DNA from 2 places in the Cobetia sp. Ld8 genome. Region 2 is predicted to be linked to the other one. Evidence: riboswitches for the same ligand, from Rfam matches in the RefSeq annotation. Region 2 holds a riboswitch; the other holds the start of a gene.
The links. Region 2 has a riboswitch for thiamine pyrophosphate ahead of thiC (phosphomethylpyrimidine synthase ThiC). Riboswitches for the same ligand answer to the same signal wherever they lie in the genome.
Positions count from the first base shown of each region.

Region 1 (12,148 bases), on a different contig from region 2:
TTCGCCTACCTCTTGCTATTCTCATCAGGTTCGGTAATATTTCGCTCCGTGAGTCGGAGGGATGGCAGAGCGGTTGAATGCACCGGTCTTGAAAACCGGCGTAGGTTAATAGCCTACCCAGGGTTCGAATCCCTGTCCCTCCACCACCTTGAATTCCGAAAGCCCCGTCTACTTCAGGTAGGCGGGGCTTTTTCATTGTTGCCGCGCAGCGCCCATCGCCGCCACTTCGCTACCCTGTCTGAGCAGCGATGGCCAATGATGCGCCGGGCCGTCAGCGGACTTTCGGCTACAGTGAGCATCACTGCGCCAGACATTCCTTGCCGCAGAATGTGCGCTTGCCCCTCCCCCTTTAGACAAGTCGAGACACCATGCCATTTTCTGCCCTTGGTTTGAGCGATTCCATCGTCAAGGCCGTCACCGAGCAAGGCTACCAGACCCCGACTCCCATCCAGGAGAAGGCGATCCCCGTCGTGCTGGCCGGTGACAACCTGATCGCCGCCGCCCAGACGGGTACCGGCAAGACGGCAAGCTTCGTGCTGCCCATCCTGCAGACCCTGCAGCAGGCGCCCAAGGTACGCGCCAAGCGCGTACATGCCGTCATCCTGACGCCGACGCGGGAGCTGGCGATTCAGGTCGAAGACAACATCCAGCACTACTCCAGGTATCTGGAAGTCAGCTCCATGGCGATGTATGGCGGCGTGGAGATCGAACCCCAGCAACAGCGTCTGATCGAGGGCGTGGACATCCTGGTGGCGACGCCCGGCCGCCTGCTGGACATGCTGACCCGCCGCGCGATCCACCTCGACGAGACACGCACCCTCGTCATCGACGAAGCGGACCGCATGCTCGACATGGGCTTCATCGCCGACATCAACAAGATCGTCGAGAAGCTGCCCAGGGATCGCCAGAACCTGCTGTTCTCAGCCACGCTCTCGGCCCAGGTGCGCGTGCTCGCCAAGACCGCAGTGACGGACGCCGTCGAGATCATGGTCGCACCGGAGAACGTCACCGCGCCGGATATCAGCCAGTATCTGATCACGGTCGACAAGGAGTTCAAGTCCGCCCTTCTGAGCCACCTGATTCACGAGAAGCAGTGGCAGCAGGCGCTGATCTTCATCGAGACCAAGCGCGGCGCCGCCAAGCTGGTGAGTCAGCTGGAGAAGCGTGACATCGCCGCCGAGTCCTTCCACAGCGGTCGCAGCCAGGCAATGCGCGAGCAGCTGCTGGCCGACTTCAAGGCCGGCACCATCAAGTATCTCGTGGCCACCGGCGTTGCCGCGCGGGGCATCGACATCGATGACCTGCAGCGCGTGGTCAACTATGACCTGCCGGACGCCGCCGAGGATTATGTCCACCGCATCGGACGTACCGGTCGCGCCGGAGCCAGCGGTGAAGCCATCTCGCTGGTCTCGCGTGATGACTTCCGCAACCTGTGCGCCATCGAGCAGCACCTGGGCTACTTCGTGACGCGCGAAGCCGTGGAAGGCTTTGCGCCCAAGCTCGCGGTACCGGCCTCGAACAGCGACTACGCCCCCAAGCCCGCAAACAAGAGCCGTCGTCGCCAGCCCAACCGCCGCTGACACCTCTCAGGGCAAGCCTGATGCCCCCCCCCCTCGCGCAGACCTGATAACGCCCTGACACACGCACGCCCCCGGAGACAGGAATGTCATTCTCCGGGGGCGTGCTGGGTTGTATACCAAGCTTTGTTCGCAAATCTCTATGCACGAAGCTCTGTGCACAAAACTCTGCGCGCAGTGAATTGCGCTCAGTTGATGGCGGCGATGCCCGGCCCACCCACGGGGCCCAGCTGGGTGTCACTGACGAAGCCATTGCCGCCGTCCTGCTTGGCGCGGAACAGATTGACGTCGGCCTTGGCGATCAGGCCTTCCAGATCCTTGTCGCCGGACTGACGCTGGGCGACACCGATCGACAGATTGACATCCAGACTGTTGAGGCCGTCATTGATGACGAACGGCAATGCCGAGGCGCCCTTGCACAGGCGCTCCGCCACCTGATCGACGCGCTCGCCATGCAGCCCCGGGCACAGCAGCACGAACTCCTCGCCGCCATAGCGCCCGACCAGGTCCTCCCCGCGCAGGATGCTGCGCATGCGCCGCACCAGCTCCTTGAGTACCTGATCGCCGGCCTGGCGACCCCAGGTCTCGTTGATCAGCGCCAGATGGTCGACATCCACCATCATCACGCTCAGCGCCCCGTTGTTGATCAACATGCCACGCCCGCTGTCGACCAGCTCGGCGCGACTCAGGGCGCCGGTCAGCGCATCGAAGCGCCCCCCCGTCTCGAAACGCTGCTGCAGGCGCTCCACCGACCAGCCCATCTGCACCAGCACCAGCGTGAAGAAGATGGTCAAGACGCCCAGATTGATGATGCGAAATGCCAGCATCCAGCCGGCGGGCAGCGGATTGGTCGGCCCTTCCAGCATCAGGATGATGTAGGCCAGCAGCGGCATGCTCAGGCATGCGGCGCACAGAAGAACGCGCCGCATGAACGACATGCGGATCGAGTAGATGCACAGCAAGGCGCCGAAGTAGAAGTAGTCGAACCCGGCCTCCGAGCCGAAATAGCGCAACGAGAAGCTGATCTGCGCGCAGGTGCCCAGCGCCATCAGCGTGGCCGCCAGGGCTTCTCGGCGAGCACGGTGCAGCTGCAGACAGACCAGATCGACGATCAGCATCGCCAGATTCAGCGCCAGAATGCCCATCTCGCCCAGCCACAACAGCAGGATGGCGTAGAGCAGATGGCAGCTGACCGCCAGCACGTAGACCACGTTGAAGGTGGCATGAAAGGTCTTCTCATCCGCCGTGAGTCCGGGCGGAAATTGCTCGAATCGTCGCAGAAAGCCCGCGAGATGAGGATGTGGGCTGGCCATGTAGTCACCTCCTTGTCGCTGGCCACAATCGGTGGCCAGGCGCTGTCACGGACAAATTGGCCTGACATCAACAGAATACGATATTGATGAGTCCAAACACGACGCCCCCATTACACGCAGTGCAATGGGGGCGTCGTAGTGTGTGAAGCGCAGGCGCAGGCCCTGACACAGATTCAGGCTCAGACACGGGCTCAGCTCAGTGCAGTCGCAGGCCGACCTTGGTGATGCGATTGCCTTCCACCTCGTTCACCACCCAGTGGATGCCATGCCAGTCGACATCGTCGCCGACCACCGGCACCCCGCCGACTCGCCGGGTGATGAATTCGGCGATGGTCAGGTGGTGCTCGCCCTGGGAGAGCGTCAAGCCGTAGACATCGGCGATATCCTGCATGTTGGCATCGCCTTCCAGCGTGAAGGTCCCGAAGAAGGCGCGTTGCTCGTGCTGCAGACTCTCGCCATTGAACATGCGATTGAGGCTCGGCACATCACACGAGCGCCCCACCACGCACAGCACATCCTGCTGATGCAGGCAGGTGCTGCCCTTGGGGTGGATCAACACCTTGTTGCGGAACAGCGCCCCGACCTTGGCCCCCGACGGGAAGCGCAGCATGCGCAGCGCCACGCCTTCCAGCGCCGTGTTGTCGACGCGATAGACCAGCATCTCGTAGTCATTGACCGGCATGATGCCGAGCAGGTTGCGGCGACTGGGCTGTGCGCCCGGTGGCACCACCACCCTCAGCTTGCGCGCCATCGGCGCCAGCGACGAGCCCTGCACCAGCAGCGAGATGATGACCACGAAGAAGGCGACATTGAAGTAGAGACCGGCATTCTCGACCCCGGTGATCACCGGGAAGATCGCCAGCACGATCGGCACCGCCCCTCGCAGCCCGACCCAGCTTATGAACCACAGCTCGCGCCAGCGGAAGCGGAAGAACGGCTTGAGACACAGGATGACCGCCAGCGGGCGCACCACCAGAATCAGCGCCACGCTGAGGATGGCGGCCGGCAGCGCGAACTGCAGCATGGTCGAGGGCGAAACCAGCAGGCCCAGCATCAGGAACAGCACGATCTGCGAGAGATGCGCCAGACCATCATGCACCGGCAGGATGTGCTCCAGATGCCGGCCGGGGTGATTGCCGATCATCAGGCCGCACAGATAGATGGCGAGGAAACCGCTGCCGCCCATCTCGTTGGTGGTGGCGAACAGGCTCAGGCCCAGCGCCAGTGCCAGCAGCGAATAGAGGCCGGGCGCGAGGTCCAGATAGCGCATCAGACGGGCGATCAGCCAGCCGCCGGCGATGCCCATGGCGGCGCCGACACCGAACTGCAGCAGGAAGCTCATGATGCCCGACGCGACACCGGAGAGCTGACCGGTCAGGATCTCGGCCAGCGTGATGGTCAGGAAGATCGCCATCGGGTCGTTGGTGCCGGACTCGATTTCCAGCGTCGCACCGACACGCTCATTGAGGTGAACGCCCTGACCGCCCAGCAGCGAGAAGACCGCCGCGGCATCGGTGGAGCCGACGATGGCCCCGACCAGCAGGCCTTCGATCAGGGTGAGATCAAACAGCCACATGGCCAGAAGGCCCACCAGGCCGCTGGTCATGAAGACCCCGACGGTGGCCAGCACCAGTGCCGGTTTCAGGCCGGCACGAAACGTGGACAGCCGCGTGCGCAGGCCGCCATCGAGCAGGATGAGCGCCAGCGCCAGGTTACCGATCATGTAAGCGGATGAGGCGTCGTCGAACTGGATGCCCAGTACGCCATCTTCACCCGCCAGCATGCCAAGGCCGAGGAACAGCAGTAGCAGCGGCATGCCAAGACGCGCCGAGACGCGGCTGGCCAACACGCTCAAGGCGATCAGCGTGCCTGCCAGCAAGAAATAATAATTCAGGTTCTCTACCACGAGTGCTCCCCCGCCAAGCCCTACATCAGATCTCGAGTGACGTCCATGACGACTCACCCACAGTATTCCATGTCAGCGATGGGGCTGCAGAGAAATTTCACACCTTTCATGTACTTGCAGCGTGCAGCACGCGGATTTCACGCCAGGCTGCGCGGCGAGACCCAGGCAGGGGCTGCCGCAAGCTCAGCATAGGACCGCGGACCGAAGGCCTCCATCGCCCACAACAGCGCACGACACAGCTCACGCTGGCCATCGAGATCGATCATGCGCCCATGGCGCGAATAGCCCTTCATGAAGGCCTGACGCTGCTCCGGCGTTTCCAGCAGCAACTCCACCAGCGCCCAGTCGAACTCGATCGGCGCCCACACCAGCGCCTCCCAATCGCTCCATACCCAGCCGGTGGCGGCGCATAGATATTGATCGGCGCGCATGTCCGGCAGACACCACACCGCGCGAGTCGGCGCCGGGAAGGTGCGCTTGAGCAGCGTGCCAAGCTCCGCACGACGTGGGTGATGGGCGAGAAAGCGCGTGACGCGGGTATTCCAGTGCAACAGCGGCATCGGCTGCGCCAGCGGCTGACCGAAGCCCGACACCGTATCCTGATGCAGGCGACCGAGCTGGTCGCCCAGCAGCTCACAGAAGGTGATGCTGAGATCACTCGGCTGCCCGCTGGACCACGGCAGGTGCCAGATGGGCGCGCCATCGAGACGCCCGAGAAAGGTCAGGGGCAGTGGCGGAATCGGCAGGCGCGCGGGCAAGGCGCCCGCCAGTCGCGTCAGCCCCTCCGGCGTCGCCCAGCGATCGGCGCCGAAGACCCCGCGCATGGCGCGCCAGAAGGGGTCATGGTCTGGCCCGGTGCGCGCCAGCTTGATGAGGCCGGGCGTGCCGCCACGCTGGCGCCATAGCCAGTTGGCGCTATCCGGCCAGGCGAGCGCCAGCGGCTCGAGCGGTTGACCCAGATAGGTCGAGAGCCGGCGGGTCAGTGACTCCTCGGGCCAGCCCCTGGGCACGGGACGCGGCTCGCCCACGGCCTCAGCCGTGCTCGGCCGCTGCGGGGGAACGGGATAACTGGAACAGGTCGAGAGATCCGGTGTGTCGGGCATGATGATCTCCTTGGGCTACACGTCTTGTTACAGTAATCCTCAGCATACCCAAGGCGTGGCACATCGGCATAGTCCGTTTCGCACGCCACCTCTGCCCTGCCCACCTGACCCGCCCCCCGACCCGCGTCGGACAAGACACCGGCAAGACAGTGACGTTACACTGTCGGCCTGGATGGGGGTGCCCGAGGATGGGCTGAGAGCCGCAGCGATACGTCGCGCGACAACCCCTGGAACCTGATCCGGTTGATACCGGCGGAGGGAATCCCCGACGCGTGCCCTGCACGGCGCGTCACCTGCTTCCTCCTGCCGGCACGCCGCCTGACCACGGAATTGCCTGTGTCGCTGGGACTCACCCTCAACAACGCACGAATCGATTACACCGGCCACACGCTGTTCCGCGATATCTCCGCGCGTCTGGAAGCCGGTAGCTGGACGGCACTGCTGGGGCGCTCCGGCTGCGGCAAAAGTTCGCTGCTGCGCCTGCTGGCCGGCCTGGAGATGTCAGACCTCCACCAGCTCGACCTCGCCACCGATGACGGTCAGCCGCTGACCGACCGCGTCGCCTGGATGGCGCAGCAGGACCTGCTGCTGCCGTGGCGGCGCGTCATCGACAACCTGTGGCTGGGCGATGACCTGCGCCGGCGGCCGCGCAATCGCAAGCTTGCCCATGAGCTTCTGGCCGCGGTCGGGCTTGAGGGCCGTGAGCAGGCCTGGCCGGACGCCCTCTCCGGCGGTCAGCGCCAGCGCGTCGCCCTCGCCCGCACGCTCTACCAGCAGGCGCCGGTCGTGATGATGGACGAGCCGTTCTCGGCGGTGGATGCCATCACCCGTCTGGAGCTGCATGATCTGGCCAGCCGCCTGCTCAAGGGCCGCACCGTCCTGATGGTGACCCATGACCCGCTGGAGGCATTGCGCCTCGCCGATCAACTGCTGGTGCTGCGCCCCTCGAGCCTCCCGGGCCACGGCGCCGAGCTGGAACGCCTGCCGGGGCTTGGCGCCGCACGCCCGGTGCCGCTGGATGACCCGGCCCTGCCACCGGCGCAGGCGCAACTGATCGCCCGCCTGCGCGATAGCGAGGAGGCCGCATGAAACGTCTGCACGCCATGCGTCACCTCGTCATCAGCGCGCTGCTCCTGCTGGGGCTTTGGCAGCTGATCATTGCCGTTACCGCCGTACCGCCCTACATTCTGCCCACGCCGCAGGCCGTGCTCGAGGTGCTGATCCAGAAGGCGCCGCTGCTGGCCCATCACGCTGGCGTCACCATCAGCGAGATACTGGCCGGGCTGGTGCTGGGCATTCTGCTCGGCCTTGCCACCGCGCTGGCGCTGGCCTTCATTCCCCGCCTGCGCCGCACGCTGCTGCCGCTGCTGCTGATCAGCCAGGTGATACCGCTGTTCGCGATCGCGCCGCTGCTGGTGCTGTGGCTCGGCTATGACATGCTGTCCAAGGTGGTGATGGCGACACTGATCATCTATTTCCCGGTCGCCTCCACCGGCTACGACGGCCTGCGCCAGACCCGACAGGGCTGGCTGGATCTTGCCCATACCCTGGGTGCCAGCCCGTGGCGCCGACTGATCCATATCCAGCTGCCCGCCGCGCTGCCGGCACTGGCCTCCGGCATACGCATGGCCGCGACCGCCGCCCCCATCGGCGCCGTCATCGGGGAATGGGCCGGTGCCAGTCAGGGGCTGGGCTATCTGATGCTCAACGCCAACGCGCGCATGGAAATCGACCTGATGTTCGCCGCCCTGCTGGTGCTGGTCGCCTTCTCCCTGCTGCTCTATTTCTCTCTGGACGCGCTGCTGCGCGCCCTGATGCCCTGGCACCGCGACCGGCTGACACGTCTGAGCTGACACGCCGGGGCTTCGAGTAACTACCGCAAGACCGCAAGATCGCGTAACCGAAAGACGCAACCACGCTCGACACAAATTGCATGAGCCTGACGACTGCCGCCCACGAACGGCAGCACCACTACCCTGTGATCACAAGGAACTCCGCCATGTCTCTTTCGTCATCGGCGCCACGGCGCAAAGCACAGCCGACACGTTCACCACGTGCCTCGCTGCTGTCCACCGCCTTCGCCACCCTGCTGACCACGCTGTGCCTGAGCAGCCTGCCAGCCACCGCCATGTCGGCCCACGCCGCCGAGGCAGAACCCGCCACCAGCACCCAGTCAGCGCCGGAAATCGTCGCTCAGCAGGCCGAGGTCGGAGTGAACGGTGACTCGGCCGCCTCGGCGCCGGTGGCAAGCCAGGAAGCCGTCGAAGCGACCGCCGGCGCCGCCGAGCAGGCCAAGAACGGTGCTGAACCGGCCGCGGATGCCCCGACAGCTGCCAGCGACGAACAGAGCGCTGATGCTGACTCGAAGGACGTCGCCGAGGACAACTCCAAGGGCGCTGCCACCGCTGAGCAGCCATTGACGCAGTTCAAGGTCATGCTCGACTGGTACACCAACCCCGGTCACGCCCCGCTGGTGCTGGCGCAGGAGCTGGGTCTGTTCAAGAAGCACGGCCTTGATGTCGAGCTGATCGCCCCCGCCGACCCGAGCGTGCCGCCCAAGCTGGCCGCCGCCGAGCGCGTCGACATCGCCATCAGCTATCAGCCGCAACTGCACCTGCAGATCGATCAGGGCCTGCCGCTGGTACGTATCGGCACCCTGGTCGCCACGCCGCTGAATGTGGTGGTGGTGCGCGCCGACAGCGACATCCAGTCGATCGCCGACCTCAAGGGCAAGCGGGTCGGCTACTCGGTGGGCGGCGTCGAGGAAGTGCTGCTCTCCACCATGCTGCAGCACAGCGGCCTGACGCTGGATGACATCACGCTGACCAACGTCAACTTCTCGCTGACGCCGTCACTGCTGACGCGCAAGGTCGATGCCGTCACCGGCGCCTTCCGCAACTTCGAGCTGGCCCAGATGGCCCAGGAAGGCGTCAAGGGCCGCGCCTTCTACATCGAGGAAGAAGGCGTGCCGACCTATGACGAGCTGATCTTCGTCGCCAACAGCGACAGCTACGAGCGCAAGCAGGCCCAGTATGCCGGCTTCCTCGCCGCCGTCGGCGAAGCCACCGCCTGGATCATCAACCACCCGGACCAGGGCTGGGAGATGTTCCGCGACTCCGACCCGGCACTGGATACCGAGCTCAACAAGGAAGCCTGGTACGCCACCCTGCCGCGCTTCGCGCTGCGTCCTGCCGCGCTGGATGCCGGCCGCTACCGTGACTTCGAGGACTTCCTGTTCGAGCGCGGCATGATCAAGAAGCGCCAGTCACTGAGCCACCTGGCCGTCGACGTCAACGCGCCCTGATACGTTGAGCGCCCAGAGCTCTTGAAACGCTGAGCGCTTGCGCGTCTTCCATGCAAAACGCCCTGTCGGAGATTCCGACAGGGCGTTTTGGGTTCAGGACCGGCTCACTCTCGCCGTCTTGTGCCTATTTGACAAGCGCTAGCGGCGTGCCAGGCGACGCGACAGCCACAGGATCTGCAGCGGCTGAATCACCAGCGCGATCATCAGCACCGCGACCAGCAGCGGCATGCCTTCCAGCGCGCCGCTCGGCGTGCTGACCAGCAGTCCGGCGCCCACATAGCTGCCGGCGGCAGAACTCAGATGCTGCACGGCACTCTGGGTGCTGGTGAAGGCTGCCCGCTCGTGGTCGGCGGGAATGAAGCTGTTGAGCGTATTCTGGGTCACACGCCGCGCCGACGAGAACAGCATGTAGGCGCCAAAACCGATCCAGATCAGCGACGGTCCCGGCGAATGCAGCAGGAAGGCCCAGCCGACCAGCGCCGTCATCAGGCAGGTGATGGTGCCCGGCCAGACACAGCCATAGCGATCACACAACCGTCCCGTCAGCTGCATGCCGACCAGCGACAGCCCGCCACCGATCATGTAGAGCCCACCGAGATCCTCGCGCGGCAGGCCCAGATTGAACAGCAGATAGCTTGCCAGGTTGGGAATCACCAGGAAGTTGCTGAACATCGCCGTGGCGATCAGCGCCAGCCCCAGGCGATGATCGGGCTGGGCCAGGATGTTCAGGATCGTGGTGCCCTTGCGGCTGCGCTGACGTGTCTCGGGGTTATCGAGATGGCCGCGGATCGGCGGCAGTATCCAGGCCAGCAGCCCGCACACCAGCAGCGCCAACAGCGCCACGGCGCGAAATGGCGCCTGCCAGCCGAAGCCCTGCGACAGCCACAGCGCAAACGGCAGCCCCAGCACCGAGGCCACCGAGAAGGCGCCCATCACCAGGCCCATGGCACGCCCCCGGCGTACCCCCGGCACCACGTCGATCACGATGGCCAGCGCCGTCGCCGCCGCCGGACCACCGAACAGTCCGCCCAGCATGCGCGCCGCCAGCAGGGTCTCGAAGTCGGTGGCGAAGCTGGCGATCAGGTGACAGAGCGCCGCGCCGAACAGGAAGCCCAGCACTGCCCAGCGGCGATCGAAGCGATCGGCGTGTCGCGTCCACAGCAGGGTACCCACCGCGGCAGCCAGCGGATAACTGCCGACGATATAGCCGAGGTGATCCAGCGGAATGCCCAGCGAGGTGGCAAAGTCGGGGCCCAGCGCCATCACCATGGTGAAGCCCATGATGACGGCGAACTGCAGCAGGGTGACCAGCGCCACCACCAGGCGCTCGTGGGTGGTCACGGGCGGGATGACCCGCTCGCTCGCGGCAGGCTGACGATTTTCGGAGTGACGGCTCGGCGTACTCAAGCGCGTGCGACGCGATCAAGAAACGTCACCACCGCCTGCTGGAACTCGCTGGCACGCTCGGCGTGCAGCCAATGGCCGGCCTCCAGCGAGTCGTCTTCCAGCGCAGGGAAGTGCTCGCGCATCGTCGCCAGGCCCTCGGCCTGCACGTAGTTGGAACGCGAGCCCCACAGCAGCAATGCCGGCAGCTCGACCGGCCCCTGGCCGTGCGGCGCCTCGACGATCTGCGGGTAGCCCGCCGCGATATGGTCCAGCCCGACGCGCCAGCCCATGGCGCCATCGTCGAGACGCACCAGATTGGTGGCGAGGAACTGGCGGATGGCCGGGGTATCGACATGCTGCGCCATCACCGTGTCGGCCTCCTTGCGTGAGGCCGGGCGCGCGTCACGCACCGCCTCGAAGGCGGCAAAGATATCGTCATGCCCGTGGCCATAGGCAACCGGCGCGATATCGGCGACCAGCAGGCTGCGCAGACGCTCGGGCGCCTCGAGCGCGACCTGCATGGCGACCTTGCCGCCCATCGAGTGGCCCAGCAGGTCACAGCGCTCGATGGCGAGGCGGTCGAGCAGCGCGATGACATCCGCGGCCTGCTCGGGGTAGCTCATGCCGGCCACGTGCGGGCTGCGGCCGTGGTTGCGCAGATCCACCGCGATCACGCGGCGCGTCCGCGACCATGACTTGATATGCGAACGCCAGTTGTCGGCACTGCCGAACAGGCCGTGAAGAATGACCAGCGGCATCGCGTCCTGCTGGCTCGTTGTCTGTTCCTCGGCGCCATCACGAGCATCGCTCTCGTGGTAATAAAGCTCGACCGTTGTGCTCATCATCATCTCCATGGACGCTAGACAGACCGTTACGCTCCCCGTGGCTCAGGCGCAGTAGCTCAGGCGCGGTAGCTCAGGCTCAGTGGCGTGGCTCAGTGGCGTGGCTCGGCGGCAGCCGGCTCGCGGGGAGCGCCTATGTTAGCAAACTATCAAGCGCGCGGCGGCTCCGTCCTCGACGCCTCAGCGCGGGCTGGCTTCCAGATAGACCTTGACCGCCTGCCACAGCGGGCTGCGGTAACGCTCCGGGTGCCACAGCATCGAGAAGCGCCGCTTCAGGTTGAGCTGGGGCGTGGCCAGCACCACCAGCTCGCCACGCGCGATCTCGGCCGCCACCGACAGGTGCGACAGACACCCCAGCCCCAGCCCGGCGAACACGGCCTGCTTGATGGCCTCGTGCTGGCCCAGCTCCATGCGCACCTTGAGGCGCTCGATCCGCCCGTGCAGTGCACGCTCGAAGACCGCCCGCGTGCCCGAGCCCCCCTCGCGCAGAATCCAGTCGGCCGCGGCAAGGTCCTCATCGCTGAGCGCCACGCCACGCACGGCCAGCGGATGGCTCGGCGGCGCCACCACCACCAGCTCATCCTCGCGCCAGGTCTGGCTCATCAGGCGCGGCGCATGGCAGTCACCCTCGATCAGGCCGAGCTCGGCGTCATAGTTGAGCACCGCCTCCACCACCTGATGGGTATTGCGCAGGCGCAGATTGAGCTCGGTGCCCGG
Region 1 is NZ_JBISHF010000008.1:40,814-52,961, forward strand. It holds tRNA gene ACJJV2_RS11120 (tRNA-Ser) at 56-146, shown strand; gene ACJJV2_RS11125 (DEAD/DEAH box helicase) at 369-1,580, shown strand; gene ACJJV2_RS11130 (GGDEF domain-containing protein) at 1,766-2,890, opposite strand; gene ACJJV2_RS11135 (potassium/proton antiporter) at 3,087-4,796, opposite strand; gene ACJJV2_RS11140 (hypothetical protein) at 4,934-5,899, opposite strand; TPP riboswitch at 6,064-6,177, shown strand; gene ACJJV2_RS11145 (ABC transporter ATP-binding protein) at 6,236-6,988, shown strand; gene ACJJV2_RS11150 (ABC transporter permease) at 6,985-7,752, shown strand; gene ACJJV2_RS11155 (ABC transporter substrate-binding protein) at 7,899-9,203, shown strand; gene ACJJV2_RS11160 (MFS transporter) at 9,342-10,610, opposite strand; gene ACJJV2_RS11165 (alpha/beta fold hydrolase) at 10,607-11,431, opposite strand; gene ACJJV2_RS11170 (LysR substrate-binding domain-containing protein) at 11,612-12,148, opposite strand, start outside.
Region 1: another riboswitch for thiamine pyrophosphate. It lies ahead of ACJJV2_RS11145 (ABC transporter ATP-binding protein); the one in region 2 lies ahead of thiC (phosphomethylpyrimidine synthase ThiC).

Region 2 (12,148 bases):
GATCAGGCACGCGCGCTGGCCGGGCGCCTGCTCTGCAAACGCTGTCGCGACGCCTCATGCCAGTGAGACAGCAGCACGGCGCTCTCCTCAAGTTCAGCCTTTCAGCTTCAGGCTTCTGTTCCAGCCCTCTGTCCTAGCCCTCTATCCTCCCAGCCCTATGGCCCAGCACTTTGGCTCAGCACTTAGGCCCAGTCTGGCGTTCCAAGGCGTGGTGAAGGGCGTGTCGGGAGCCCAGGGCGTCAATTTTCTTTTCGACTTCTGATTGTTTTTCTCCAGTGCAATCAAGCAACTACATCAACCAGGGCGTACAGATCAGTCGTTGCGATGTTTTTGATGTTGCAGTGCAACAAAGACTGTCTTATGCTGCGTTGCAGCGAGGATGGAACCTGGTCGATAGCACTATCTGACCGCGACGGCTTGATAGTGACGGCTTGATAATGATGGCTCGGTCACTACGGTGCACCAGCCCGGTTCAGTCCTGATAACCGAACGGAGCAACGCTCCGGTTCATTTCAGCGTGATGCCAATACCCTGGAGGGTGCCTACATGTTCAATGCCAACTTCGAGAAGTCCGCTCAGCAGTTCGACGATATGTTCCTGTCTCCGCTGCGTGCGTTCAGCGCCCTGAGCATCGATTACAGCGAGAAGCTGATCGGCGCACAGATGGAACTGACCAAGTCCTATGCTGATGCTTCCCTGACCCAGGCGCGTTCCATGCTCGAGATCAAGGACAGCGAAGGTCTGAAGAACTTCGTCAAGGAGCAGCAGGAAACCGTGAAGACTCTGGGCGAGAAGCTGCAGAACGACACCCAGAAAGTGGTCGAGCTGAACCAGGAATACGCCAAGAAAGGTCAGGAACTGGCAGAAAGCAACGCCAAGTCCGCCTCCGAGGCCATGCAGAAAGTCGCCAAGTAAGCGACTGCTGCCGACGCTCCCAGGCGAGCGTCCCCAACGCCCATCCGGTCTTCCGGGTGGGCGTTCGCGTGTCCGGGGTACTGAATCTGATTACTCGTTGCTGGAGAGGGAAACGTTGGCATCATCCCCTTGAGCGTTAAGGCAATGATGCCGGTGTACGGGTAATGTCGCAGGGAGTGCGCCGGCGCTGTCCGTCGGCGTTATCAGTCTCGTCATGAGGCAGCGCTATCAGGTCATGTCACCGCAAGTGACGGTCAGGGATGATCGAGCAAGGCTCCCCGGCGGCGTATGCCGGGAGGCATCAACACAAGGAGTGTGTGATGAATTCTGTCAGTGCGGCATTGGCAGCGTTAATGGATGCGGTCTCGGGCTTGAGTGGGCAATTCGGTGAGGGTGTCGCCTCGCATCTGACGACGACAGCAGGGCTTCAGCGCGAGCATGTCGAGACCCGCTATCAAGGGCAGGTGATCGATTTCGATACCCTGCATTGGCGTGTTCTCAATGACTCGGTGTGTGCCAGAAAGCGCCAGAATGCCATGGCCCATACCCGTTGCAGTCAGGCGGCCAGCGAGATGTTTGCCTCGACGTGCCGGGAAATGACCAGCAATCCTCCGACTCTTCCTTCGCAGCGTTACAACAGTACGCGGCGCATGGCATGCAATGCCGCAGTCAGTTACCGGCCCAGTGTCGGCAACATCCAGTGGGCGGAAACATCTGCTGCCGATGACTTGGCCGAGGCGGAATGCAACGCTGCCACGGCGGCACTGCTCGGCAGCAATGATCTCGATGCCATCCAGTATCAGCGCCGGGTCTGTGCAGGACGCTAGCGGCGAGCGCTGCCTTGGGCCACAATGACCTGCCACGCCGCCGGTGATTGCCGACGGCATTTATTCGATCAGTGACAGGTGATAGACATGGCACAGGCCACAGCGCGTCATATTCTCGTTTCCAGCGAAGAACAGTGTGCAGCTCTCAAGACCGAAATCGAGAACGGCCGCGATTTCGCTGATGCCGCTCGCGAGCACTCCTCCTGCCCGTCCGGCCGCAGTGGCGGCGACCTGGGCGCCTTCGGCCCGGGCATGATGGTCAAGGAATTCGACGAAGTCGTGTTCAGCGCCCCGATCAACACGGTTCAGGGCCCGGTGAAGACCCAGTTCGGTTATCACCTGCTGGAAGTCACCAGCCGCACGTGAGCCTTCTGTCACGCTCATGAGATGTCATGAGCCCCTGGCAGGATGTGACGAAAACGCCCCGACCATCACTGGTCGGGGCGTTTTTTGTGGCTTAGAAAGTCAGCTTTCCTGTGCGTCAGGCGCTTGCCTAGACCTCCTGATAGAGCTGGCTGCCTTCACGCTTGAACTTGTCGGCCTGCTCCTGCATGCCGGCCATCACGCTGTCGGCATCGCCGGTCAGGCCATGCTCATTGGCGTAATCACGCACTTCCTGGGTGATCTTCATCGAGCAGAACTTCGGCCCGCACATGGAGCAGAAGTGGGCGACCTTGGCCGAGTCCTTGGGCAGCGTCTCGTCGTGGAAGCTGCGCGCGGTGTCCGGGTCCAGGCCCAGATTGAACTGGTCTTCCCAGCGGAACTCGAAGCGCGCCTTGGAGAGCGCATTGTCACGGCGTTGCGCGCCCGGGTGGCCCTTGGCCAGATCGGCGGCATGCGCGGCGATCTTGTAGGTGATGATGCCGGTCTTGACGTCGTTCTTGTTGGGCAGGCCCAGGTGCTCCTTGGGGGTCACGTAGCAGAGCATGGCGCAGCCGAACCAGCCGATCATCGCGGCGCCGATGCCGGAGGTGATGTGGTCGTAGCCCGGGGCGATGTCGGTGGTCAGCGGGCCGAGGGTGTAGAAGGGCGCCTCGTCACACTCGCTGAGCTGCTTGTCCATGTTTTCCTTGATCAGGTGCATCGGCACGTGACCCGGGCCTTCGATCATGACCTGGACATCGTGCTGCCAGGCGATCTTCGTCAGCTCGCCGAGCGTCTCGAGCTCACCGAACTGGGCGGCGTCATTGGCATCGGCCACCGAGCCCGGGCGCAGGCCATCGCCCAGTGACAGGCTGATGTCGTAGGCCTTGCAGATCTCGCAGATGTCCTCGAAGTGGCGATAGAGGAAGCTTTCCTCGTGATGCGCCAGACACCACTTGGCCATGATGGAGCCGCCGCGCGAGACGATGCCGGTCACGCGGCTGGCGGTCAGCGGCACATAGCGCAGCAGGACGCCGGCGTGGATGGTGAAGTAGTCGACGCCTTGCTCGGCCTGCTCGATCAGCGTGTCGCGGAAGATCTCCCAGTCGAGGTTCTCGGCCACGCCATCGACCTTCTCCAGCGCCTGATAGATCGGCACCGTGCCGATGGGCACGGGAGAATTGCGCAGAATCCATTCACGGGTCTCGTGGATGTTGGCGCCGGTCGAGAGGTCCATCACGGTGTCGGAACCCCAGCGGATCGCCCAGGTCATCTTGTCGACCTCTTCCTCGATGGAGGAGGTGACCGCCGAGTTGCCCAGGTTGCCGTTGACCTTCACCAGGAAGTTGCGGCCGATGATCATCGGCTCGCTTTCCGGGTGATTGATGTTGGCGGGAATGATGGCGCGGCCGCGTGCGACTTCCTCACGCACGAATTCGGCGGTGATCTCGTCGGGCAGGTTGGCGCCGAAGCTGTGGCCTGGGTGCTGATGGCCCAGAATGCTCTCGACGGATTCGCTGCCCTGATATTCCTCACGCAGCGCGATACGTCGCTGATTCTCGCGAATCGCGATGTATTCCATCTCCGGGGTGATGATGCCCTGGCGCGCATAGTGCAGCTGGGTGACATTCTTGCCCGGCAGGGCACGACGCGGGCGATGGTCCAGCTCGAAGCGCAGGGACGACAGGCGTAGGTCGGCCTGGCGCACGCGGCCATATTCACTGCTCAGCTGAGTGAGCTGTTCGGTATCACCGCGTTCCTCGATCCACTTCTCGCGCAGCGGCGCCAGACCCCGGCGGATGTCGATCTCGACCGCCGGATCGGTGTAGGGGCCGGAGGTATCGTAGACGACGATCGGCGGGTTCTCTTCCAGACCGCTGGAGGTCTGGGTCGGCGAGCAGCCGATCTCGCGCATGGGCACGCGGATGTCCGGTCGGGAGCCTTCGATATAGATCTTGCGCGAGCCGCTCAGCGGCGCGATGGCGGCGGCGTCGACCTGTGCTTCGCTGGCGAGGTGGCGGCTGCCATCCTTGCGACCGGCACGCGCGCGTGCCTTGGGGGCAGCCTCAGGCTGCGAGGCGAGCGGTGACTCGGCGGCGTTGGTGGCTTGCGGGTCTTGTGTCGTCGGGGCAGTGCTCATGCAGGTCTCCTCAAAGGGCGACGTCACGGCTGACGTCATCATGGGAAGACCGTGCGCAGGGAGAGGATGGTCGTCGCCGACTCCTTGCCAGCAGGTGGCCCGGGAGCGAGGCGGCCGCGCGCAGCGGCTGGCCATCAGCTTGATTCCTACGCCGGTCCTAACCGGTTCAGGTTCCACGGGACCCCTTGCTGGCAAGCTCGCGCGTCAGGGCGGCGAAGCATGCATGCAGGATCTCAGCCGGTTCCACCGGCACCCCGTCAAGCGTGTTCAGATTTCAATGCGAGGGTGTTGCCCGAAGCGTCAGGCTTGCCCCGGGGAGCATTCTCGCATCCAGGCTCTGTTGGCCTGTCAGTCGTGCCATCCATGGGGATGGCGTCATCCCGAGCGGCTCATGGCGAGCGCCGGGACGTCAGTCTGTCATGACTCAAGCGCGATCGAGGCCCATCTGCCAGAAGTCGATCTCGAGTCGCGTGGCGTCCCGGAAGACATCGACCAGTTCACCCAATCGACGCTCCGAGACTTCCGAGAGTCGCGCATCCAGCCATTCACGCTCGGCTTCGACGGCTTCCTTGAAGTCATCGCTTGAGTACATCGCGATCCAGTCCGCGTACGGGTTGTTCTCGATCTCGGTGGTGTCCTGATCGAGCAGCCACTCGGCGATCTCACCGTAGCCGATCAGGCAGGGCGCGAGCGCCACGTGCAGATCGAGCAGGTCGCCGCGCTGGCCGCAATCGAGCACGTAACGGGTATAGGCCAGGGTGGCGCGGGATTCCGGCAGCTCGCTCAGGTCATCCTCGCTGATGCCCCACTCGCTGCAGTAGCCGATATGCAGATCGAGCTCGGTATTGAGGATGGTGTCCAGACTGGCGGTGGCCTGACGCAGCTCCGCGAGGGTGCGGCTCTTGTAGGCGGCCAGCGCCCAGGCGCGCGCGAAGTGGATCAGGAACAGGTAGTCCTGCTGCAGGTAATGGCGGAAGGACTCCTCCGGCAGACGACCTTCGCCCAGCTGGCGAACGAAGTCGTGCTCGAGATAGTCACGCCATTCCTCGGCGCAGGCACTGGTCAGGTCGTTGAAACTAGGCATGACGCATCCCTCGGTGAGCGTGCTGACGACCCGTGATGGGGCGACAGGTCTCTGGCGCAAGCGTGGCCAGTACCGGAACAGGAGCAGGGGAAAGCGGGGGAGGTGCCGACAGTCACCGTGAGAAAGTGGTGACGATATCGAGTGGCATCGCTTCGCGCTTGATCCCTACGCCGGTACTAGCCGGATCAGGTTCGGCGGGATCGTCATTCACGCAAGGACATTGCCTGCGCATGACATCTCAGCCGGTCTTACCGGCACCCCGTCAAGCTGTGACATGTGAGTCACGATGCAGCGAGTGTAACAGCCCTGAGGCGTAGAAGAAGGGCAGTGTGAGCAAAAATGCATACGACTTTGGGAGGCATGCCGAACGTGTGAAGAGCCTCAAGCGGGTTTGTAGAAAGCCGTGAGCGGGTTCATGGAAAGTCTCAAGCGGCAAGGCCGGCCATGAGCGCCGGCAGGTGGCGCGACAGTCGCTCCAGGTCACGCGGCTCATCGACATCCCAGCTGGTCGGCAGGCAAGCGGCCGTTCTCCCCGCCCGTGCCAGCAGCGTCAGGGTGTCCCGGCAGACATGGGCATGACTCCAGTGGGGCAGCAGGAAGGCTTGCTGGCAGGGCGCCTTGAGGCCGATCAAGCCATAGCCGCCATCGTCGGTGGGCTGCAGCACCGCGTCGTGAGTGCGCAGTCTGTGGGCTGCCTCGCGCAGCCGCTGGCTATCCAGCGCCGGTAGGTCGGAGCCCATCAGCAACACCGGCCCCTCGGGAAGATGTCGGGCCATGGCCCGAGACATTCGCTCACCGAGTTCCCCCTGCGGCTGCGCCTCGAAGGTGAGGTCGGCAGAGGCATCGACAACGTTTCGCAGCCGGGCTTCCAGCGCTACCCGCAGAGCCGCCTGTTCAGGTGCCTGGCTCGACGGCTCGGCAGAGGCCGTCAGCATCACCACGACCTTGCCGAGGCGCGCGGCGCAGGCGTGGTCAACGATATGGCTCAGCATCCGCGCATAGAGTCGAGCTGCGCCCTCGGGGCCGAGTGCGGGGATCAGGCGTGTCTTGCAGTGGCCGGCGATGGGCAGGCGACCGAAGATGATGAGAGTCGGGCGCACCTCTGACGCGGCATCAGCTGTGGGCAAGGTAGGCAACGCCGTATCACGCATGGGGCATGCCGCGCTGCTCACAGGCCTGCGCCGCGGCGCGATAGCCGTAAAGGCGTGCCAGGCGTGCAGGGGAGACGCCACACCAGGCCGCCAGCCGCAGTCCCCACATCTTGACGATGGTGCGCCAGACGCCGTGGGTCTCCCAGCGTCGACCGCTGGTGGTAACGCGCGCAGTCAGGTTCATTGGCGGGGTCAGATGCTTGAGCTGGGCACTCAGCCAGATATCTTCCATCAGTGGCATGTCGGCAAAGCCGCCGATGGCCTCGAAGGTCGAGCGCTGCACGAACTGGGTCTGGTCGCCCGTGCTGATGCTGGTCAGCCGCGAGCGCAGATTCATCATGGCAGCGATCATCGGTAACCACGGCGACTCGCCCTTGATGCTGACATCGAAGCGGCCCCAGTCGCTGCGGCGATGCGTCGTGACGGCCTCCTTGAGCAATGCCAGCGCATTGTCGGGCAAGTCGGTATCGGCATGCAGAAACAGCAGCCATTCTCCGCGTGCACGCGCGGCTCCGGCATTCATCTGGCGTGCCCGGCCCGGCTCACTGTTCAGCACGGCATCACACAGCGGTCGGGCCAGTGAGGGGGTGCCATCCGTCGAGCCACCATCCACCACGATCACTTCACAGTCACCCCCCGCGCGCAGGCGACTCAAGGCAATCAGGGTTTGCACGATGCCGGCTGCCTCGTCATTCACCGGCATCACGATGCTCAGCCAGGGAGCGCGCGTCAGGTGCGTGCATGTGCTCGACAGGGAGTCCCGGCTGGCGGACGTCCGTGATGCTGGGGGTGGCTGCTGGTTCATGGCGGCAGGCTCCGACGATGGCGTATTCGTTGGATCATACGCAGGAGTTCGTAGGCTGGATGCACGGGCGAGAGACGCTCTCTCAACGCGTCATCGTTCATTAAACGCTTGGCGTCGATCCAGTGTCGCTCCATGGCCACACAATGCCTAGCTGGCCATTGGGTGCATGCGAGGGCACAGGACTACATTTCTGTAATTCGCAGGCGGGGCATGAACGGCAGGTTTTCTGAGTCTGCAGCAGGCAAGCGCTGCATTCATCGGCCCTATTCATAGGTCCTCTCCCAGGCAGCTCCTGGAAAGAGAGCCTGGAAAGAGAGCCTGAAGAGAGCCTGGAAAGAGAGCCTGGAAAGAGAGCCTGAAGAGAGTGCTTGGAGAGAGGGCTTGGAGAGAGGGCTTGGAGAGAGGGCTTGGAGAGAGGGCTTGGAGAGAGGGCTTGGAGAGAGGGCTTGGAGAGAGGGCTTGGAGAGAGCGCGTGACTAAGGGCCAGGGCCTCGCTTCTCAAAAGCCCGTTCTGCTGGAGGTCAGGCCATCAATCGAAGGTGAGGCGATAGAGGCCAGCCGCGCCACTATCCGAGGTGAAGTACAGGCTGCCATCAGGGCCGAACAGGACATCGAGCGGGCGAATCCAGCGCTGACCGCTGCTGCTGTCCTGCAGGCCGGTCAGCACTGGCATCAGGCGTGCTTCAGTGTCTGGCGTCGCCAGCTTGAGGCCCAGCAGGCGAGGCTCACGGCGGCTGGCCGGGTCACCCGCCGCGTTGCCGGAGGGCGCCGTGCCCCAGCTGCCGTGGACTGCCACCACGACATCCATGTCTGCAGCCAATGGATGCTCTGGCGGTACCACCGCGATTCCCATCGGCGCACTGCGAGCGGGGATCTCGGCCAGCGGCGGCTCAATCTCGTCACGCTCACGCGGTGAATCGCTAGTGATGCAGTCATCCGCCTGCCAGCGGCCATCGACCCACTGATACCAGGGCATGCCATGGAAGCTGCCTTCGCGGGCTGCGACCACCAGCTCGCGAGGTTGCTCATAGCCCCAGTGGTCGGGGCCGTTGTTGGTGGCCAGCAGACGCGGCTCATCTTCCCTACCTGGCTGCCAGGCGAGGCCTACCGGGTTGCGCAGCCCGCTGGCCCAGGGCTGCCAGAGCGGCGCATCGCCGGATTCCTCAAGGCGCAGCACGCCGCCGCGGCGTTCACTGAAGGAGTAACCCTGGTCGCTGCCTGCAAGGTATTGATTCGAGCAATTGCCCTGGATGCCCAGCGCCAGATAGAGGCCACCATCCGGCCCGAGACTCAAGGTGCGCGAGTTGTGGCCACCGCCGCCGGGCAGGGCGATCAGCTCACGAAAGTCATCGCGGGTGAGAGACTCGCCACGTGAATAGTTGGCGACCAGCAAGGCGGCGGTGGTCGCGACATAGAGCTTGTCGCCGCGCACCACCAGCGAGTGAGGGTAGCCCGACAGTTCGACCAGCGTCTTCACTGCAGAGAGGTTGCCGTCCGGCGTCAGCTGAGCGCGATAGACACGCTCGGCCCGCGAGCCGATCAGCAGCTCGCCAGCATCAGTGAGATGCAACATGCGTGGACTGTCGAGCGAGGCCAGCCGCTCGAGCGTGGCGCCCTCAGGCAGCTTGAGCGCTGGGGCATCACTGGGCACTTGCTGAGCGCTCACCAACAACAGTGAAGAAGTGCCTGTCTCTGCCTGGACCGGCAGAGACAATGCGAGACAGGCCGCCGCGGCACTTGCGACCAGACGTGCCGTCACTCTTGTTGCCACACTTGTCGCCAAGCCTGTCATCAGGCATGCCGTCACTGCCCGGGACAGTGAGGGGCGCCGGGACGATGCGCTTGTGAGGTGAGCGGTGTGAGTCTCGATCGGCATCCTTGCCTCCTGTCATTGAGCCATGCGCATTCAGTCTGGGAGCTGATGGCCTGATCCGCCAGTGCTGCCCTCAGCCGCGCTTGCTGGTCTTGCGGCGATGCTTGAAATAGCGGCGCCAGCCCTTGAGCGAGAAGAAGGAGTAGGTGCGCGCATAGAAGCGGGATTCCTGCCAGCCCGGTTGTTGCTCCATTTCCTGCGGGCTCTTGCGCCAGCGCTTGTATTCCCACTGATACTGGGCCGGCGCCAAGGCGATCGCCGCTTCCACCGAGGCATTCACCCCGCGTGCCGAGGCGACTTCCTCTTCGCAATAGACCCCCTCATCCGCAGCGAGGAAGTGGATGGCGAAGCCATGGCCATCTTCCAGGCGCTGGGCGACACCGGTGACGACGCGCGCATCGGTTCTCGCCACCAGCTTGGGCAGCAGGGTGGCGGTATAGGCGGGCCGGCCATAGAAGTCGGCGAAGACGCCGCTGCCACGGCCCGGCTCCTGATCCGGCAGTATGCCGATCGCTTCGGCGCGCTTGAGTGCCTTGAGCAAGGCGGCGACGCCACGCGAGTTGGTGGGCACCAGGCTCGCGCCCATGCGCTCACGGCCATTGCGGATGATCGGGTCGAGGCGTTCGAACTTGGGCGGCTCGTACATGGCGGTGAACGGGAAGTGGCTGGAGAGCCAGAAATTGAGCACTTCCCAGTTGCCGAAGTGCGGCGCCAGCACGATGACACCGCGCCCCTCGGCGCGCGCCTCGTCGAGCAGGTTGCGGCCGTGGACCTCGAGAATCGAATCGCGCACGGCGTCTTCATCGCCCAGCCACACCTTGCCCAGTTCCAGCATGGTGGCGGTGGAATGCGCGAGGCTGTCGCTTGCCAGACGCGCGCGCGCCTGCCTGTCGAGCTGCGGGAAGGCCTGGCCCAGATTCTGGCGCGTGACCCGGCGCTCACGGGGATTGCACAGCTGCACCACACGCGCCAACGGGCGCGCCAGCCACCAGAGCTGGCGGGTGCTGAGCCCGGACAGTCGTTGCCACAGACAGGCCACGGAGTTGGCCTTGAGAGGAGTCAGGCGCTGTTCCATGGCCTGTTCGAACCGCTTGAGAGTCTTGTCCATCGTCACACGTGAAGTTCCGGTGGTCTGGCGTGAAAGATCGCGCCTGTCTGACGCGAAGGCAGGCGCCGTGACATCGTCAGGTGTCGCGGTGCCGCACTCGAATGATGCTCATTGTGCCAGAGGGGGGCGGTGCCTGCAGGCTCCATCGTGGCAGGCGCAAGACACTGGCGCGGGGTATCATTCAGCACTCAGACAGTCGCCACCTTCGATACGTTCACCTGCTGCGGAATTGCCCGTGCCGCCGCGGTGTCGCGCGTGGCGCCGAGTCGTCACCGCCAGCCGTGTGGTGACGTCGACCCTCATCGCCAGTGTCCCTTGCCGCGGAGCCCTGATGTCAGCCCCTGATTCCCTCGTTCCCTATCCGCCTGCGGATACTGTCTGCCCGCTGTGTGAGGCGTCCCAGAGCCAGCATGTACTGCACCTGGTACAGCGGCGCAGGCCGTGCCCCGACACCGGTCGGCGCCCGCCCGCCGACGAGCGCGATTACCTGCGCTGCCCGGAATGTCATCTGCTGTATCTGGCGCCGTCCCAGCGCCTGGATGCCAGGGCAGAGCAGGACATCTACGACCAGCACGAGAATGACCCGGCAGACCCGCGCTATCGAAGCTTCCTGGCCAAGCTCTTCACGCCGATGTGCGAGCGGCTCGCGGCCGGTGCCAGCGGGCTCGATTTCGGCTGTGGGCCGGGGCCTGCACTGGCGCAGATGTTCGAGGAGGCGGGCCATCCGATGGCGCTGCACGACCTCTATTATCATCCGAACCCGGCAGCGCTCACCCGCCAGCATGACTTCATCGTCAGCACCGAGGTGATCGAGCATCTCTTCGCGCCGGGCGAGGTCTTCCGCCAGTGGTTGCGCTGCCTCAAGCCCGGCGGCCTGCTGGGGGTGATGACGCAGCCCGCCTCGGATGACCCGGAGGCGCTCAGGCGCTGGCACTACCTGCGTGATCCGACGCATGTGTGCCTGTTCAGCCCGGCGACCTTTGCCTGGCTTGCGCGCACGCACGGACTCGAGCTTGAGCAGGTCGCCAACGACAGCGTCATCTTCCGCGTGCCCCAACCCACCTGACAAGGGCGCGGGACAGGGCATGGATAGAGCGCAGGAAAGCGCGCAGGAAAGCGCGCAGGAAAGCGCGCAGCGACACCCAAGACCATATTGTCGCCAAATGACGCAAAAAGGCTTGGTTTTGGCGCGGACTGTCACTATATTGCCCGCGCCTTGACGTATTCTCGCAAGGCAAACTTCCCCTCCCGACGATATCCGCACCTTGCGGCATTGGCTGATCGCTGACTGGCGGCCGGCCGAGGATCTGGTCATGCCCCGTCATCTGCTGTTGATGTCCCTTGCGCCCCTGCTCGGCCTTGCCTTGCTGGGGATCGGTAACGCCATGCTGACCTCGCTGGTCCCGTTGCGGCTGTCTGCCGCCGGCGTCTCGAGCGAGGCGATCGGCCTGATCAGCTCGGCCTACTATCTGGGCCTCGGGCTCGGCGCGCTGGTCAACGACCGCCTGCTGCTGCGCATCGGCCATATCCGCGCCTATGCCGGCTTCGCCTCGCTGGTGGCGGTCGCGGCACTGGCCATGGGGCTGGGCGACCACCCGGTGGTGTGGTTTCTGCTGCGCATGATGATCGGCTGGTCGCTGGTCGGAGTGTATCTGGTCATCGAGAGCTGGCTGCTGAGCGCCGCCGACCCCGCCGTGCGCGGGCGCCTGCTGGCGCTTTACATGATCGTGCTTTACGGCGCGGGGGTGCTCGGTCAGCTGCTGCTGGGCGTGACCGCCATGCTGAGCCTCGAGGCGGCCTTCATGCTGGTGGCGATGCTGGCGGCGGCCTCGGTATTGCCGCTGGTGCTGCTGCCGCGTGTCTCGCCGCTGATCGAACAGTC
Region 2 is NZ_JBISHF010000006.1:492,335-504,482, forward strand. It holds gene ACJJV2_RS03785 (nuclease-related domain-containing protein) at 1-66, shown strand, start outside; gene ACJJV2_RS03790 (phasin family protein) at 547-915, shown strand; gene ACJJV2_RS03795 (hypothetical protein) at 1,236-1,742, shown strand; gene ACJJV2_RS03800 (peptidylprolyl isomerase) at 1,830-2,108, shown strand; gene thiC (phosphomethylpyrimidine synthase ThiC) at 2,236-4,245, opposite strand; TPP riboswitch at 4,372-4,512, opposite strand; gene tenA (thiaminase II) at 4,670-5,329, opposite strand; TPP riboswitch at 5,475-5,601, opposite strand; gene ACJJV2_RS03815 (TIGR04282 family arsenosugar biosynthesis glycosyltransferase) at 5,755-6,456, opposite strand; gene ACJJV2_RS03820 (TIGR04283 family arsenosugar biosynthesis glycosyltransferase) at 6,473-7,183, opposite strand; gene ACJJV2_RS03825 (PQQ-dependent sugar dehydrogenase) at 7,815-8,936, opposite strand; gene ACJJV2_RS03830 (lysophospholipid acyltransferase family protein) at 9,232-10,266, opposite strand; gene ACJJV2_RS03835 (class I SAM-dependent methyltransferase) at 10,598-11,332, shown strand; gene ACJJV2_RS03840 (MFS transporter) at 11,580-12,148, shown strand, end outside.